3 regions of the Mesorhizobium sp. M1088 genome follow, and region 3 is predicted to be linked to each of the others. Evidence: predicted binding sites of a transcription regulator. Region 3 holds the regulator's gene; each other region holds the start of a gene.

Region 1 (5,327 bases), on a different contig from region 3:
CCGATTTCGGCCTCGCACCATGCACCGGGAAAGGGCGACAGGCCGCGAATCTGGTTGTGCACGTCGCCGGCAGGTCGCAGCCAGTCTATGCGAGTCTCCGATTTATCGATTTTCTTGGCGTAGGTCACCCCCACCTCCGCCTGTGTGGTAAATGTCAGCGTATTCCGCTCCAGCCGTTCGAGCGCTTGCACTATCAGCGAAGCACCCAAGACCATCAGCCGATCGTGCAGATCGCCGGCCGTCATGTCGGGTCCAATGGCGCATTTTTCAACCATTGCCACCGGGCCGGTGTCGAGGCCTTCCTCCATCCGCATCACCATCATGCCCGTTTCGGTATCGCCGGCCATGATGGCGCGCTGGATAGGGGCAGCGCCGCGCCAGCGCGGCAGCAGCGATGCATGGCCGTTGAGGCAACCGAGCCGCGGCGCCTCGAGAATGGGTTTGGGCAGAAGCAGCCCGTAGGCGACCACCACGGCGACGTCGGCACGCAACGCGCGGAACGCCTCCTGCTCCGCCTCGCCCTTCAGCGACACCGGCGACCGCACCTCGATGCCAAGCCGCTCGGCCTCGCGCTGCACCGGCGACGGCGTCAGTTCGAGCCCGCGCCGGCCGCCGGCGCGCGGCGGCTGCGTGTAGACGGCTGCCAACTCGTGCCCGGCCCCGGCAATCGCCCGCAGCGTCGGCACGGAGAATTCGGGCGTACCCATGAAGATGACACGCAGGGGCATTCGTCGACGCCTACCCCACCATCTTGCCCGGCGCCTTGTCCCTGGCGAGCTTCTTGAATTTCTTGACCACCATGTCGCGCTTCAGCTTGGAGATGTAATCGATGAACAGCACGCCGTTGAGGTGGTCGATTTCATGCTGCAGGCAGGTCGCCATCAGCCCCTCGGCCTCGATCTCCTGCAGCTTGCCGTCGCGATCGAGATATTTCACCCGCACCGCGGCGGGGCGCTCGACTTCCGCATAGTAATCGGGGATCGACAGGCAGCCTTCCTCATAGACCGAACGCTGGTCGGAGCTTTCAAGGATTTCGGGATTGATGAAGACGTGCGGCGCCGGCGTCTCGTCCTCCTTGGCGAGGTCGATCACCAGCATGCGCAAGGGTTCGCCGACCTGGATCGCTGCGAGGCCGATGCCGGGCGCGTCATACATGGTGTCCAGCATGTCGCCGGCCAGTTTGCGCAAATCGCCATCGACACGCTCGACCGGTTTTGAAACCTGGCGCAGGACGGGATCGGGGAGGATGATAAGCGGCTTGATCGACATGGCGTCTCACCTAAGACCTCGCAGGAAAAGCGTCAACCGGGACGCCTTCGGGTCGTTCACGTTTTGATCTGTGCCGGCAGACCGAATCATCTATGCTGTCGGCATGAACGATCTGGCCACCATCCTGTCCGAACCTGTCGCCCGCCTCGGCGCCACCACGCTCACGCTCGGCCATGCCCTGGGTTTCGGCGCAATGCTGTTCCTTGGACTGTTCGTCGCGCTCGTCGTTGCGCTGTGGCGATCGGCCAAGGCGCGTGCAGTGGCGGCCGCCGAAGCCGCCGACCACGCCCGCGACGCCGAGGCGCGGATGGCCGGCATTCTGCAATCCCAAGCGGAAATGCAGGGCCGCATGGGCGCCATCGCCGAAGTGTTCGGGGCGCGCCAGGCGGAACTGACACAGTCGATCGGCCAGCGTCTCGATGCCATGACCGGCCGCCTGGGCCAGACCATGACCGAGCAGACGAGATCGACGCATGAGAGCCTCGCCAAGCTGCAGGAACGGCTGGCGGTCATCGATATTGCGCAAGGCAACATCCAGTCGCTGGCCGGCCAGGTCGTGCAATTGCAGGCGATCCTTTCCAACAAGCAGACGCGCGGCGCCTTCGGCCAGTCGCGTATGGAAGCCATCGTCGCCGACGGATTGCCGCACGGCGCTTATGAATTCCAGGCGACCTTGTCGAATGGCAGCCGGCCCGACTGCCTGGTAAAGATGCCGAACGGCGCGCCGTCGCTTGCCATCGACGCAAAGTTTCCGCTCGAGGCGTGGAATGCCATCCGTGCCGCCGAAGGCGCCGACCTGCAGAAGTCCGCCGCACAGGCTTTCCGCCGCGACATCGAGGTGCATGTCCGGGATATTTCCGAAAAATACCTGATCCAGGGCGAGACGCAGGACACCGCCTTCATGTTCGTGCCTTCGGAATCGGTGTTCGCCGAAATCCACGAGAATTTCGAGGCCGTTGTCCAAAAGGCGCATCGATCGCGGATCGTCATCGTCTCGCCATCGCTTTTGATGCTGTCGATCCAGGTCATCCAGGCAATCCTCAAGGATGCCCGCATGCGCGAGCAGGCACACCTGATCCAGGGCGAGGTCATCCGGCTGATGGAAGACGTCTCCCGGCTCGACGAGCGGGTGCGCAAATTGCAGACGCATTTCGGCCAATCGGCCAAGGATATCGACGACATCCTGGTCTCGACATCGAAGGTGACCAGGCGCGGACAAAAGATCGAGGCGCTGGAGTTTGGCGTGCAGCCGGCGGAGGACACCGCTGGTTCGAATGGCAGCGGAGCAAAAGCGGAAAGCAGCCCGCGCGTCGCCGATTCGAAAACCGGGCAGTTGAGACTAAGGGTCGTCGAAGGCGACGATTGAGAGCTACGCCGGAACCGGAGGCTTCGCCCGGGTCTGGCGCTACTGCTCCTCGATGATGGTTGTGCCTTCGAATTCCGGCAGCCAATGCAGCGCCGAGCGGTGCCAGATCTGCTTTCTCGGCACCAGTTGCTCGCGCTGCCGTGCCGTGCCGACCCTGATACCGTAAACCTTCGGTCCCTCGCCCGCCGACGTGGCGTAGAGATGCGAGCCGCACTCACCGCAAAATGCCTGGGCGCGCTTGGCGCCGCTCGAACCGGTCTTGATATAGATCTTCGGCGTGCCCTTGGTGATCCTGTAATTGTCCTCGGACGCCGGCACGGTGACGCGAAAAGCCGTTCCGGTTAGCTTCTGACAATCGATGCAGTGACAAATGGTGGTCTTTTCCGGATCGACTTCGGCCTCGTAAGTGATAGCGCCACAATGACACGCGCCGTCGATTTTCATCTTCGTTCCTCCTGGAGCTTTTGCCTGCGATCATAGCCGGGACTGCCCGATGGCGCATCGATTTCCTCAAGCCATTTTCCTTAGGCCGGTTCTTGTCCGGATGCCCCCGCCAAGGCCTTGCTCCGGCGTTCCCAGGTGCCGGTGGTCTGCGGCTTGACGAACAGCCGCGTCACCTCCGGCATCTCCGCCTTCAGCCGCGTCTCGAGGCGCTCGACACAGGTCTCTATCTCGGGCGCCGACAAATGATCCTCGAACTCGATGCTCAAAGCGGCGACGATCTCCTGCGGACCCATATGCAGCGTCAGCACGCCATTTGCCCGTTGCACCGCCGGGTCCTGCTGGATGATGGCCAGCACCTCTGTTTGCACCTCGGGCGAGGCCGGCTCGCCGAGCAGCAGGCTCTTGCTTTCTCGCGCCAGGAAGATCGCGGTCGCGCCCAGGATCAGCGCGATGCCGATCGACGCGGCGCCGTCGAGCTTCGGCATGTCCAGCAATTCCGCCGCCAATATCCCGGCGAAGGCGACAACGAGGCCGAGAAGTGCCGCGCTGTCCTCGAAGAGTACGGTGTAGACACTCGGATCCTTGCTGAGCTGCACCGCCTCAAGCCAGCCGTGGCTGCCTTTTTGGTGGCGGAATTCCTTCAGCGCCACCAGCCAAGAGGTGCCTTCGAAGAGGAAGGAAAGGCCAAGGACAGCGTAGTTCACCTTGGCGTTGGCGATCGGCTCCGGCACCATGATGTGCGTCACGCCTTCGTAGAACGATATGCCGGCACCCAGTGCAAAGACGAGGAGCGCGACGATGAAGCTCCAGAAGTACAGCTCGCGGCCATGGCCGAGCGGATGCGTGCGGTCGGCCGGCCGGGCGGCACGGTGCATGCCGTAAAGCAGCAGGCTGCCATTGCCGGTATCGACGAGCGAGTGGACGCATTCCGAGAGCATTGCCGAGCTGCCCGTGAACAAGGCAGCGGCAAATTTGGTCAGTGCGATCGCAAGATTTCCGGCGAGCGCCGCATAGCTCACTTTTTTCGACCCGCCATGCGCCGCCATGGTGTGCTGCCTTGGTTGATGCACCGAGATTGGCGGAGCGCCCGCCCACGCTCCACAGTCCCCCACAACGCCCGAAGTGCCCAGTTGTTCACAAGGTCAGTTGTTCAAAAGGGCGGCGCGGGGCTATTCGACGACCTCGTCCGTCCAGACCTTGAAGCCAGCCAGCGCGCCCGGCCCAAAAATGTGGGTCAGCGGCACATCGGCGGCATCGCGTCCGGAGGCAATCAGGATGCGGCCGATGCGCGGCGCGTTGTTGCGCGGGTCGAACGCTTGCCAGCGGCCGCCGAGATAGACTTCCATCCAGGCGGCGAAATCCATGTCCGACCACGGCTTTGGCAGGCCGATATCACTGATATAGCCGGTGCAGTAGCGGGTCGGAATGTTCAGGGCGCGGCAGAAGGCAACAGCGAGGTGAGCAAAGTCCCGGCATACACCACTCTGCTCGCGATAGGCCTCGGCGGCGGTGCGCGTCGGCCGCGCATTGAAATAGTTGAAGACGATGTGGTTATGGACGAAGTCGCAGACCGCCTGGACGCGCGGAATGCCGAGCGGGGTGCTGCCGAACAGCCGCCACGCTTCATTCGACAGCACGTCGCTCTCGCAATAGCGGCTGGGCAGCAGGAACAGCAGCGTCTCCGACGGCAGATCGCGCACCTCGTGCTGCCACGCCGTCAGCTCGCGCGTCTCGAAGGAACCGGGGTCGCGGATCACCGCGTCCGTGCCGAACGCAAAGCGCCCGGCCGGCGCAACGAAACGGTTGCACCAATTGCCGAAACTGTCGCGGTAGCTCTCGATCGGCACCGGCGGGTTCGACGTCAGGAAGTCCGGCCGCTCAAGATCGGATGCGCGCGAATAATGGACATTTAGCATCGCGATCAGCGGTGTTTCCTGCGGGAAGTCGAAGCTCATCTGGCAACCGATGTGGATCCGCATTGTCGTCCTGACCGGCCTGCCTGATCATCAGCTGGCGAAACGCGAGGGCTGATGCTGCAGTGCGAAGAAGACCATGGCACGGACCGCTGCGGTTTACGAGGGAATTAGAAACCGGTTGACAGCCCATCGGCCAGGCGACTGCACGGCAGCGGCCTCTTGCAGTCGAACGTTTTCTCTTGTTTCACTTCGCCAGATATCAACTGGAGGAACGAATCATGGCTAAGGGTGCGATGAAGGCAGGCAAGGAGGCCCGCAAGCCGAAGAAGGAC
Region 2 (5,327 bases), on a different contig from region 3:
CAACCATGCCAGACCAGATCAGCAGTGTGTGGGACCGCGAACCTGTTTTGAGAGGTACTTGAACTCCCCTTCGGGCAATTGGCCGCGCAGGTGTTTGGACGATACGCGCGCGGCATCATGGCCCACCAGATTCGGATTCGCGACCAAGAGAACGACGTCGGCATAACTGTGCCTGAGATTCTGCTCGAGATCCCGCGGAACGCAGCCTCAGATGGTCTGAAAACGTGCTCTACGGATCGAGCCATGCAACATCTCCATTTGCGGCACCGAAGAGACATTCAGCCGGAGGGTTCTGGCGGTGCCGAACGGATGCGAGTGCGGTTGTTCCTCTGCTATGAGACAGGGGCGCGGAGGCCCGGAGAGGTGGACATGCCGCATCGACCGACGGATAATTCTCGGGACTCGCCGGTTTGAAAGCCGTACTCTGCTTTGATCGGTGATAAACATTAAGGGCATCGCCGGCTGTGAGCGAGCATCGTGCTTCCGCCCCAATTCGGGAGGGAGCCATGAGCAGCCCCAACACCTCCAAAATTGGCGTCGCAAACTCAGAAGACCGCGATCGGGCGCCACAGCCAATTCCTAGCCCAGAGCCTGTATACAGAAACGAACTGCTGCGGCGCATGTCTCCGGCCGACCTTCAATTGCTCAGGCCTCACCTTCACAGTAGCTTTCTGCCATTGAGGACGCAGCTCGAAACCGCAAACGCCGCTATCGAGGCCGTCTACTTCTTTGAGACGGGGATCGGCTCGATGGTGGCGAAACTCCGGCCGGAGGTCGACTCCGAAGTTATAGTCATTGGTTTCGAGGGCATGACCGGCTCGGCGCTGATCATGGGCGGCGATCGATCGCCGCACGACTGCTACATTCAAGCGGATGCCGAGGTTGCCAGCATGGACGCCGAGCCATTCACAAAGGCGCTTTCCGACAGCCCGACGCTGCGGCTTTTTCTGCTGCGGTACGTGCACTACGCGTGGATCCAGGCAAGCTATACCGCCCTCGCCAAATGCGCGTTTGAAACTGGAAGAACGGCTGGCAAGATGGCTGGTCATGTGCAACGACCGCATAGAAGGCGACCGGCTGCCGATTACCCATGAATTCCTGTCGGTCATGTTGGGTGTACGACGGCCGGGCGTCACCGTGGCACTTCAAATGCTGGAAGGCCGCGGCCTGATCAGGTCAAATCGTGGCGAGGTCATCCTCCGTGATCGAACTGGTCTCATCACCTTGGCAAACAGCTCATATGGCCAGCCGGAGGCGGAATATGCCCGCCTGATCGGCGAGCAGGCATCTCCATGATCCGCGCCAATATCGAAGTCCGCCGATGGGATGAGACAAACTACCTAAAGCGGCAGGCCATCGCTAATGCTGGGCGGGGGGTCTCGATTCGCGAAGGGCAACCCCTGCTGGTTGCGACCGTTGAGTGAGGGACGCCGAGTCTCTCCCTTCCCGCAAAGAATTGATATGTTGAGACCGGAGGCTCTGTCAGCGCCGTTGGCGACCAGAGCAGGATATGGCTGCCAGTCCGGCGCGGGAACCACCATCCAGCCGCAGTCGACGTGTTGTCCGGGTCCCGGCCAGCGTCGACGTTACTCCGACCGATCCCACACACTGACCAGGTCGGTGACGAGCAGCCCTGCAAACGGCCTGAGAAAGCCTACCAAATGTGGCGGAACAAATCATGATCGTTTCTCATTGTGCTGATCAATCAAGGGAGATTGACCATGGGCGACCGGCACAACCCAAAAATCGAGGCATCGGCAAATGTCGGAAAAGACCCGGAAGATTGGGTCAGCGGAGATGACCCAATGACTCCCGCACAAGCCTCATATCTGAAAACTCTGGCCGAACAGGCCGACGACCCTGAGGCCTATGCCGACGGCCTTAGCAAGGCGGAAGCTTCTAAACGCATTGGTGCACTCCGGGAAAAGTTAGGCCTGTAGCGTCCGCCCGTGGCTTTTAGTCTCTAGCAAAGGACAGCCGATCGGATTGGATTGGGACAGTTTGCTGCAGGTGACCCGCGATGAATCTTCTGAATTCAGTGCATTGTGGCTCGACCGGCGATCGAGACGACAAACGGCGGATGGGAGCGGCTCATAGGGTACAACAGCCCGCATTCGCCCCAAAACCCACCGAGACCTCGCACCCGCCGATCCAATCCTACTGTCGAACAGATCAGGCCCTTCCGACGAGGGCGATGGTAACCAAAGACACAAACAGGACAAGGGCGATTACAGCGCCCCAGAAGAAAACTTTTTCGGTGCCGCGTTGCTCTTCCTCGCGAGATATGTCTTTCGCCATTGTATGCTTCCTTTGCGAAGGTCAGCGACTGAGCAACGTGCTGTGCCAAGGCTGGGTTCCCGATAAACTACTTGCCCGCTTCGCACTGTGAGACAGTTCTCGGAATGAAACTCCAACCGTCGGTTGGTGGACGAATCGCAGCTGGTGCATCTAAAGTTCGCGTGGTCCGCGCGCACCGGGCATGTCCGACCCCCCGCTCGGTGCAACAGCGTTTGATCGACCCGCCGCATCAACCTGTGCGGCGGGCTTTTTTCCTCACGCGATGGAACACCGGCGCGCAGGAAAAGTTCTGCCCAGGCAGCAAACTCTTTCCCTCATATTTTTGCTGCCAGATCGGATATCTCCGATCGGCCCGCGTCGTTCTTATCCTCCGGCGACGCGGGCTCGCCGTCCTGTTGTCGGTCGAGGAACCACAGAACAACCGAAAGCACGATGCTGTCAGGACCCGGTGCCAATCGGAGCACAAACGTGAAGTTCTCACGTTGGAGGTTGCGCGGATCCTGGTCAACCGTAGCGCCATATGTGAGGCGGGAGCGCCTTCACCGATCGCCTCGTCGGCTTCCTCTTGCAGGTCTAACCAGGCGTTCTGATGTTCTTGGACCCAAATGAGCTGCACCGCGTTGTTTGCGCGCATGCTGTGCTTCGCAATCTGATGGAAAAATCCGACGCCCCTGCTGCACCGCAGACAGCTCCTGGTGCCGAAGCGCGCTTTCCGTACGATCGTGCGGCGGTTGAGCGGTTTCGACAGACATTCCCGCGCGCCAGGTGGAGTGACGAGCGCAGAACCTGGTTCGTGCCAGGAAAGACTGCAGAGCGGCGGATCCAGCGCTGGCTTGCGCAAGAGGCGGATTTGCGAGCAGCACATGATGACAGCAAGGGACGGGATGCCTTCGCCTTCGATCCCCTGTCGAGCCGGTATCTGGAAGTCGCGGACGACCTGCGCATTCGCACGCCTTATTCGCGGACGGTTCTTGAGGAACTGCGAGCCGTTCCATGGGCGAGCTGGGACGACGAACTGCGGGCCTGGAGGGTGCCTTTCCGCTCGTACGAGGAGTTGAAGCGCCATTGGCCAAGCATCGAAAGGGCCGCAGGCCGCGCAGAACCGGAGGAGAGGAAACGGCGACGAGAAGCGTCCAAAGATTCCGAGGAATATAAAGCCGCCAGATTGCGGTATGCCGAACGCAGGCGACGTCGCTATCCACTGCCCCCAGACGATTTACCCCGGCTTGGCCGTGCCGTGGCAACGGAGCAATACGGTATCGTGGTCTTCACCGAGATTTCGGGTGAACTCGTCGACACCTCGCAGATAGCAGCGTTCTATCCGCATTTGATCGAGGCGAACGTCGACCACATCTGGGGCCGATGGCGTCCGGCGACGTTGGCTGAATTGATTAGAACATGGCCCGCTCGGCGTGCTGCCGGATTACCGGAACGGCAGCGAGGCTGGTGGCAACCGACGCTGGCCGAACTCAGGATAGCTCGCCAAATAGCTCGAAGCCTGGCGCGAAGAAGGGCACAAGGCTTATGGCATTGTTCTAGCTTTTGAAGCTGGGGCCGTTTTCCACCGTCTGTCCGGTTGCCCTAGTGTTGAGATGTCACCCCGATCGGAGCCTTCCATGTGCAACGATTGCGAACAACATACGGCTTGGCTGAACATTGCTCGATGATGACGTCGCTGGCCTTGAAGGTCCCATGCATGAAACCGACTTGACGTGCGCGTAGGCGCACGACACCAGCATCGATGATCCGGCTCCAATAACCCGCGTGGCAGTAAAGCCATCGACCGGCTTCTATGACGTTTGGAACGCACCGGCGGGACTTAGACTAACGGTGGGCGGGTGGTCAACTTGCCTTCCGAGGGAGCTTGGGAGCAGCACACGATTCCTGCTTCCGGCGTGGCGTTGCTCGAATTTGCCAGAACGATGTACCTGAACGCGAAAGATTCATGTCCGCTTCACGCTCAGCGTTTATGCCATCGCCGGACTGCGATGAAGTCCGCCGCTCCGCTACCGTGTGGCGGGCGCGCCAAGGTCATCCTGAACGTCAAACCGTTTCTGCAGAATTTTGACGCTCAAGGCCGATCCGAGGCCAACTGGGAGTGCATACCAGCTTGGAATTGTGCGGAACCGTACGAAGTCGATTGCAAGCAACCAACCTGGCTGGCCGGGCATTAATTTAGCAAAGCGTGAATTAGGAAGGCATCGGGAGGAAGACCATGCTGCACGTTAACATGCCTCGCGAATTTGAGGTCGGCGATGAGGTGGCGCTGGCAGGTATCGTGATCGCGATTCTCCCCAGTGGGCGCGCCAGGGTGAGCATTCCTTCGTATGACCATCCTTATACGATTGATCCGCCACCGAAAGTCCGGGCCGGCGACAGAGTGGTTCTTGTTGGGGACGTCACCCGCGTCGATCGCGGGGTGAACAAACTCACTGTGCGGATTGACTGCGGCGGGGTGATCACTGTCGACAATTCGGCGATTACTCGGCTGAGAAAGCGCAACCGGACTTCAGCGGGTTGACGCTCCGGATACACTGCCAGCGTCGGCGCAGGGAAGATGCAAGCGCCTTTGAACAGCCCAAGGGTGCGGCGCCGTCCGATAGATGGGAGCTCGACGGCTAGGGCACGCGTCCAGCGCAGCGCGTCCCTGGCGTCTTCCGGGTTACTGGTGAAGCAAGTCAGATTCGGGCCATCGCAAGCGCGCTTCACCTGCCGTCCGCTCTCGGCAACAGGCGGCCCGCCCGTCCAAGACGCGTAGCATGTGCCTTCGCGTGAAGGCACGCGGGCATCGCGATCGATCGTAACCTTTCTCTGCAACGAGCGCCTGTTCGCCGATCAGCAATTTCAATCGCGATAGGCTCCGGTTGGTGCGCATTATGGAGATCACATGATTGTCCCGGCCGCGATGCCGGCAAAGGCCTGCTTCGGAGCGTCGCGAGGCAACTGGGCGACATGTTGCGGTGGAGCAAGCCCCCTGGGTTAAGAACCCGGCCACTGACGGCCATGCCGGTCAGTGGCGGCCACGACCG
Region 3 (5,327 bases):
TTTCGGCGATGAAGATACCGGCTGAGCTGACCGCCGGTTCCGAGATCACCGGCTATGTGCGGCTGCTGCCGCCGACCGGCCCGGTGCGGCCCGACAGCTATGATTTCTCCTTCGACAGCTATTTCGCCGGTATCGGCGGCAGCGGCTTTTTTCTCGGCAATCCGAAAATCGTGTCGTCGGACAGCATGCCGCTTGCCGCGCAGCTTTCTTCCGCGATCGAAGACGCGCGTGAATCCATCGCCGACCATATCCGCAGCCGCATCGGCGGTGCCGAGGGCGAGATTGCTGCTGCGCTGATCGTCGGCGTGCGCGCCGGCATTCCCGAGGAGATCAACGAAGCGATGCGGCGCACCGGCATCTACCACATCATCTCCATCTCGGGGCTGCATATGGCGTTGGTCGCCGGCACCATCATGGCGCTGCTGCGGGGTGCCTTCGCGCTGTTTCCCGATTTCTCATCGCGACGGCCGGTCAAGAAATATGCCGCGGCCGCCGCGCTTTTTTCGATTGCGGCCTACCTCGTCTTTTCCGGCATTGTCGTGGCGGCCGAACGCAGCTTCATCATGCTGGCGGTGATGCTTATCGCCGTGCTGTTCGACCGGGCCGCGCTCACCATGCGCAACCTGGCGATCTCGGCCATCGCGGTCATCCTGGTGTCGCCGCACGAGGTGGTCGGTCCGAGTTTCCAGATGTCCTTCGCCGCGACGGCGGCCCTTGTCGGCGCCTATGCAGGCTGGTCCGATTACCGCGCCGGCAGGGCCACCACGCCGCCGCCGCGGCAGTCGCCGCTACGCTTTGCCACTCGAAAGGTCCTGCTGGGCATGTGCGGTCTGGCGATGACCTCGATCATTGCAGGGAGCGCCACGGCGCTTTTCGCCATATGGCATTTCCAGCGCGTGGCGCCGCTCAGCCTGTTCGCCAATCTGGCCATCATGCCCATCGTCTCACTGGTCGTCATGCCCTTCGCCGTTCTCAGCGCGCTGGCGATGCCGTTCGGTGCGGATGGCCCTTTTCTCTATGTCATGGGCAAGGGGCTGACGGCGATGATCGCCCTGTCCGGGTGGATCTCGGAGCGCTCGCCGATCGATGCGGTCGGGCTGATTTCGCTGAGATCCGTCCTTCTGGTGACGATCGCCCTCGTCATTGCCAGCATGGCGACGACGTGGTTGCGGCTGGCGGCACTTCCTTTTGCGCTCGCCGGCTTGCTGACGACAACGCAGACACGCATACCCGACGTATTGGTCTCGGAGGACGCACGGCTGGTCGCGCTGCCGATCGGCAGCGGTGAACTCGCGGTCAACCGGGCACGCCCGAATGAGTTCACCATCGACAACTGGAAACGCGCGCTCACATCAGAGGCTATCGTCACGCCGGAAACACCTGGAAAGAACGACCCGCAATTCGACATTGCCGATCCGGCCGACCTACCGCCGGGCATGCCGTTCATTTGCACGGACGGCCTCTGCCTTGCCAGGCATCCATCCGGCGCGATCATCGCGCAAGCCAAGGACCGCGATACTGCGCGGCCAGCCTGCGCCTTTGCCAGCTTGATCGTCATCGACGACGCCACCGCCCATAACCCCTGCTACTACGACCGGCTGGTCCTCGTCGTCACCAAACGGCAACTGGCGCGCGCGGGAAGTGCCGCCGTCTATTTCGATCCACAAGCGGCAACACGCGCCGAGATCCGCTTCGCCGTCGAAAAATCATACCGGCCCTGGCACGTGCAGCGGAAATTTTCACGCGCGGCACGGGGCCTGCCGCCATACCGCCGGGCCGACAACCCCAAAGCCGGCGCCAAGGGCGGAGCTCAGTAGCGGCGGATCAGTCCGACGAGCTTGCCCTGCACCTTGACCCTGTCTGGTCCGAAGATGCGCGTCTCGTAGGCCGGATTGGCGGCTTCCAGGGCGATCGAGGCGCCCTTGCGGCGGAACCGCTTCAGCGTCGCTTCCTCCTCGTCGACCAGTGCCACCACGATCTCACCGGGGCTCGCCGTATCGGCATTGCGGATGATCACCGTGTCGCCGTCGAAAATGCCGGCCTCGATCATCGAATCGCCTTTGACCTCGAGCGCATAATGCTCGCCGCCCATGATCATATCCGGCGGCACCGAAATCGAATGCGTCTGGTGCTGGATGGCGTCGATCGGCACACCGGCAGCGATGCGGCCCATCACCGGGATCGAAACGGCGGCGACGACATCGTCGTCATTTCCGGCTGCGGGCACGCGCGACGATGTCGGCTTGCCTTGCCGAGGGGCGCCTTGCCCAAGACTACCCTGGATGACACTCGGCGAGAACTTGCGTGCCGCATTGAGGCCGGGGGCGATCGAGTCAGGCAGGCGTAGCACCTCCAGCGCACGGGCCCGGTTGGGCAAACGGCGAATGAAGCCGCGCTCCTCCAGCGCCGTAATCAGCCGGTGGATTCCGGATTTGGAAGCCAGGTCGAGCGCTTCCTTCATCTCGTCGAATGAAGGCGGGATACCGCTTTCCTTCAACCTTTCGTGGATGAACATAAGCAGTTCGTGTTGTTTGCGTGTCAGCATAGCGACCCCCAACAGAATCAGAAAAACAAACCCAGAACAAACACTATCTGTTCCAGTTGTGTTCCGCAACTGTTTAAAGTTTAATGAATGCGTTAAGGCTCGGGAAACAAACGACGTCCCCTACCGGCGTACCGCATTTTCACCGCCGCGAGCCTCATCGCCTTGATTCTGCTTTCGTTTGCGCCCTTCTGGCCTCCTAGAAGGCGGCACTGGCATCGGCCGTCGGTCGGCAAAAGGCACGGAATTGAACCCGTATCGACTGTGCGGTTTGGTCAATGCACCGTGAACGAAACGAACTCAAAACGCCAACCTCGGGTTAAGTCCCGGTTTCCACCGCCTGGTCAGGCTGCTTCTCGCCGGTGGAGCCTTGCTGCGCGCAACCAAGTAATGGAAGAACAGTCGATGCGTGTCCGGCGTTGCGTTGGATCTTGGGGGAGCAGACAAATCATGACAGGAATTCCCGATCTCGTGGCCATAAAGGCGATGGATGCCGCGGATCCGCTGCGCGCGATGCGCGACCGCTTTGTGTTGCCGCAAGGAGTGATCTATCTCGACGGCAATTCGCTAGGAGCTGCTTCACGTGCCGCTTTCGATGAACTGCACAAGGCCGCGACCGAAGAATGGTCGCATGATCTCATCCGCGCATGGAACACGGCCGGCTGGTTCAACATGCCGCTTGAACTTGGCGACCAGCTCGGGCGCCTGATCGGGGCCGCGGCCGGCCAGACAGTGGTCTGCGACACGACATCGGTCAATATCTACAAGCTGCTGCACGCCGCCATGGCCATGCGACCGGAGCGGCAGGTCATCGTCGCCGAGGGCGATAGTTTTCCGACGGACCTCTACATGGCCGAGGGTGTGGTTTCGACGCGAAAAGATACGCTGCTGCGCCTCTCGGGAGTCGACGCGCCGACCATCGAAGAGCTGATCGACGAACGCACCGCTGTGGTGCTGGTCAACCACGTCAACTATAAGTCGGGCGAACTGCGCGACATGCCGGCGCTGACGCGCAGGGCTCAGGAAGCCGGGGCGATGATCGTCTGGGATCTCTGCCACACCGCCGGCGCGATGCCAGTCGAACTCGACAAGGCAAACGCCGATTTTGCCGTTGGCTGCACCTACAAATATCTGAATGGCGGCCCGGGCGCGCCTGCCTTCATCTATGCGGCTGAGCGGCATCTTTCCGACATCCAGCAGCCGCTCACCGGCTGGTGGGGCCATGCACGGCCCTTCGCCTTCGAGCCAGGCTATGCGGCCGGCACCGGCATCCGCCGGTTTCTGTGCGGCACGCAGCCGGTCTTGTCGATGCGCACGCTGAAGGGCGCGCTCGACATCTGGAACGATGTCGACATGACGGCGGTGCGCAAGAAGAGCATCGCGCTGGCGGATCTGTTCATCGAGCTTGTCGAGGCAAAGTGCGGCACTTACGGGCTCACGCTCGAAAGCACGCGCGATGGGGAAAAACGCGGCAGCCAGATTTCATTCATGCATGAGCATGGCTACCAGGTCATGCGCGCGCTGATCGAACGTGGCGTGATCGGCGATTTTCGCGCGCCATCGACCATGCGCTTCGGCTTCACCCCGCTCTATGTCGGCTATGCCGATGTCTGGCAGGCCGCCAAAGTGCTTGAGGACATCCTGCACACCGGTGCGTGGAAGGATGCGCGCTTCGCCATCAAAGCAGCTGTCACTTGAGATTGATGCGAGAGCTGGAATCGTGAGGCTGGCGACGACGCGCCGCGCGATGCTTACGGCTACGCTGCAGGGCCATATGCCAGGGAGGGCGCAGGGTGTTCGAACGTCACATTGCCGATTGGGACAACGCCTATGCCAACAGCGCCAACATAGCCGGCAGCGATCGCTGGCCGGCGGCCTGGATCGAGCCCGCGCGGGTTTTCCGCGACGTGCTTTCGACCGAGGGCAGGGCGCGGCTCGACATGGCCTATGGCGACAATCCACGCAACCGGCTCGATCTTTTCCTGCCGGCCATCAAGCCCAAGGGACTCGTGGTGTTCGTTCATGGCGGCTACTGGATGGAATTCGACAAGAATTTCTGGTCGCATCTTGCCGCTGGCCCTGTTGATCGCGGCTATGCGGTGGCGATGCCGTCCTACACGCTCTGTCCGCAGATACGCATTGGCGGCATCGTCAAGGAAGTCGGCGCGGCGATCGGCAAGGCGGCGGCGATCGTTGCAGGGCCGCTGATGCTGACCGGGCACTCGGCCGGCGGCCATCTTGTTAGCCGGATGGTTACGGCGACGACGCCGCTGGCGCCCGAAGTCGTCCGGCGCGTTCGTCATGTAGTGTCGATCTCGGGGGTGCACGATTTGCGCCCGATCATGCGCACCGGCATGAACGAGACGCTGGCGATCGATGAGGCCGAGGCGCAGGCCGAAAGCCCGGTGCTGCTGCGCCCGATGGACAAGGCCCGCCTGACCTGCTGGGCCGGCGGCGGCGAGCGCGCTGAATTCCTGCGTCAGAGCGCGTTGCTGGCCAACATCTGGATCGGCCTGGGTACCGCGACCAGCTCGGTGGTCGAGCCTGACCGGCATCATTTCAACATCATCGACGGTTTGGCCGATCCAGACCATCCGCTGACCCGGACCTTGATTTCGGAGTGAGGCAGGTTCAGCGTAGCATCAGTACGTCGCAGGGGGAGCCCGCCGCCGCGGCAGGCGCGAACGGCGCGCGAACGATCAGCCCGTCGGCATCGGCCAGCATTTTCAGCATCGAGGAGTCCTGGATGCCGAACGGCGTCGCCACGAGCGTACCGGCGTCATCA

Evidence for each region. Region 3 encodes LexA, which represses DNA repair genes until DNA is damaged. Its sites were predicted from a motif close to TGTTCNNNNTGTGTTCNG; they were not measured.
Region 1: the regulator LexA is predicted to act here: its motif matches at 1,323-1,340, upstream of NKH49_RS14160 (DNA recombination protein RmuC).
Region 2: the regulator LexA is predicted to act here: its motif matches at 1,668-1,685, upstream of NKH49_RS22550 (DUF3072 domain-containing protein).

What each region holds. Positions count from the first base shown of each region.
Region 1 is NZ_JAMYMO010000009.1:92,006-97,332, reverse strand. It holds gene fmt (methionyl-tRNA formyltransferase) at 1-722, opposite strand, end outside; gene def (peptide deformylase) at 739-1,269, opposite strand; gene NKH49_RS14160 (DNA recombination protein RmuC) at 1,373-2,635, shown strand; gene NKH49_RS14155 (GFA family protein) at 2,675-3,079, opposite strand; gene NKH49_RS14150 (cation diffusion facilitator family transporter) at 3,160-4,125, opposite strand; gene NKH49_RS14145 (transglutaminase-like domain-containing protein) at 4,249-5,058, opposite strand; gene NKH49_RS14140 (hypothetical protein) at 5,274-5,327, shown strand, end outside.
Region 2 is NZ_JAMYMO010000023.1:24,829-30,155, reverse strand. It holds partial or broken gene NKH49_RS22565 (GSU2403 family nucleotidyltransferase fold protein) at 1-3, opposite strand, end outside; gene NKH49_RS22560 (cyclic nucleotide-binding domain-containing protein) at 507-1,094, shown strand; gene NKH49_RS22555 (helix-turn-helix domain-containing protein) at 1,048-1,296, shown strand; gene NKH49_RS22550 (DUF3072 domain-containing protein) at 1,722-1,940, shown strand; gene NKH49_RS22545 (hypothetical protein) at 2,173-2,298, opposite strand; gene NKH49_RS22540 (hypothetical protein) at 2,951-3,844, shown strand; gene NKH49_RS22535 (hypothetical protein) at 4,514-4,819, shown strand.
Region 3 is NZ_JAMYMO010000016.1:15,340-20,666, forward strand. It holds gene NKH49_RS19265 (ComEC/Rec2 family competence protein) at 1-1,817, shown strand, start outside; gene lexA (transcriptional repressor LexA) at 1,811-2,545, opposite strand; gene kynU (kynureninase) at 2,993-4,240, shown strand; gene NKH49_RS19280 (hormone-sensitive lipase) at 4,336-5,166, shown strand; gene NKH49_RS19285 (molybdopterin molybdotransferase MoeA) at 5,174-5,327, opposite strand, start outside.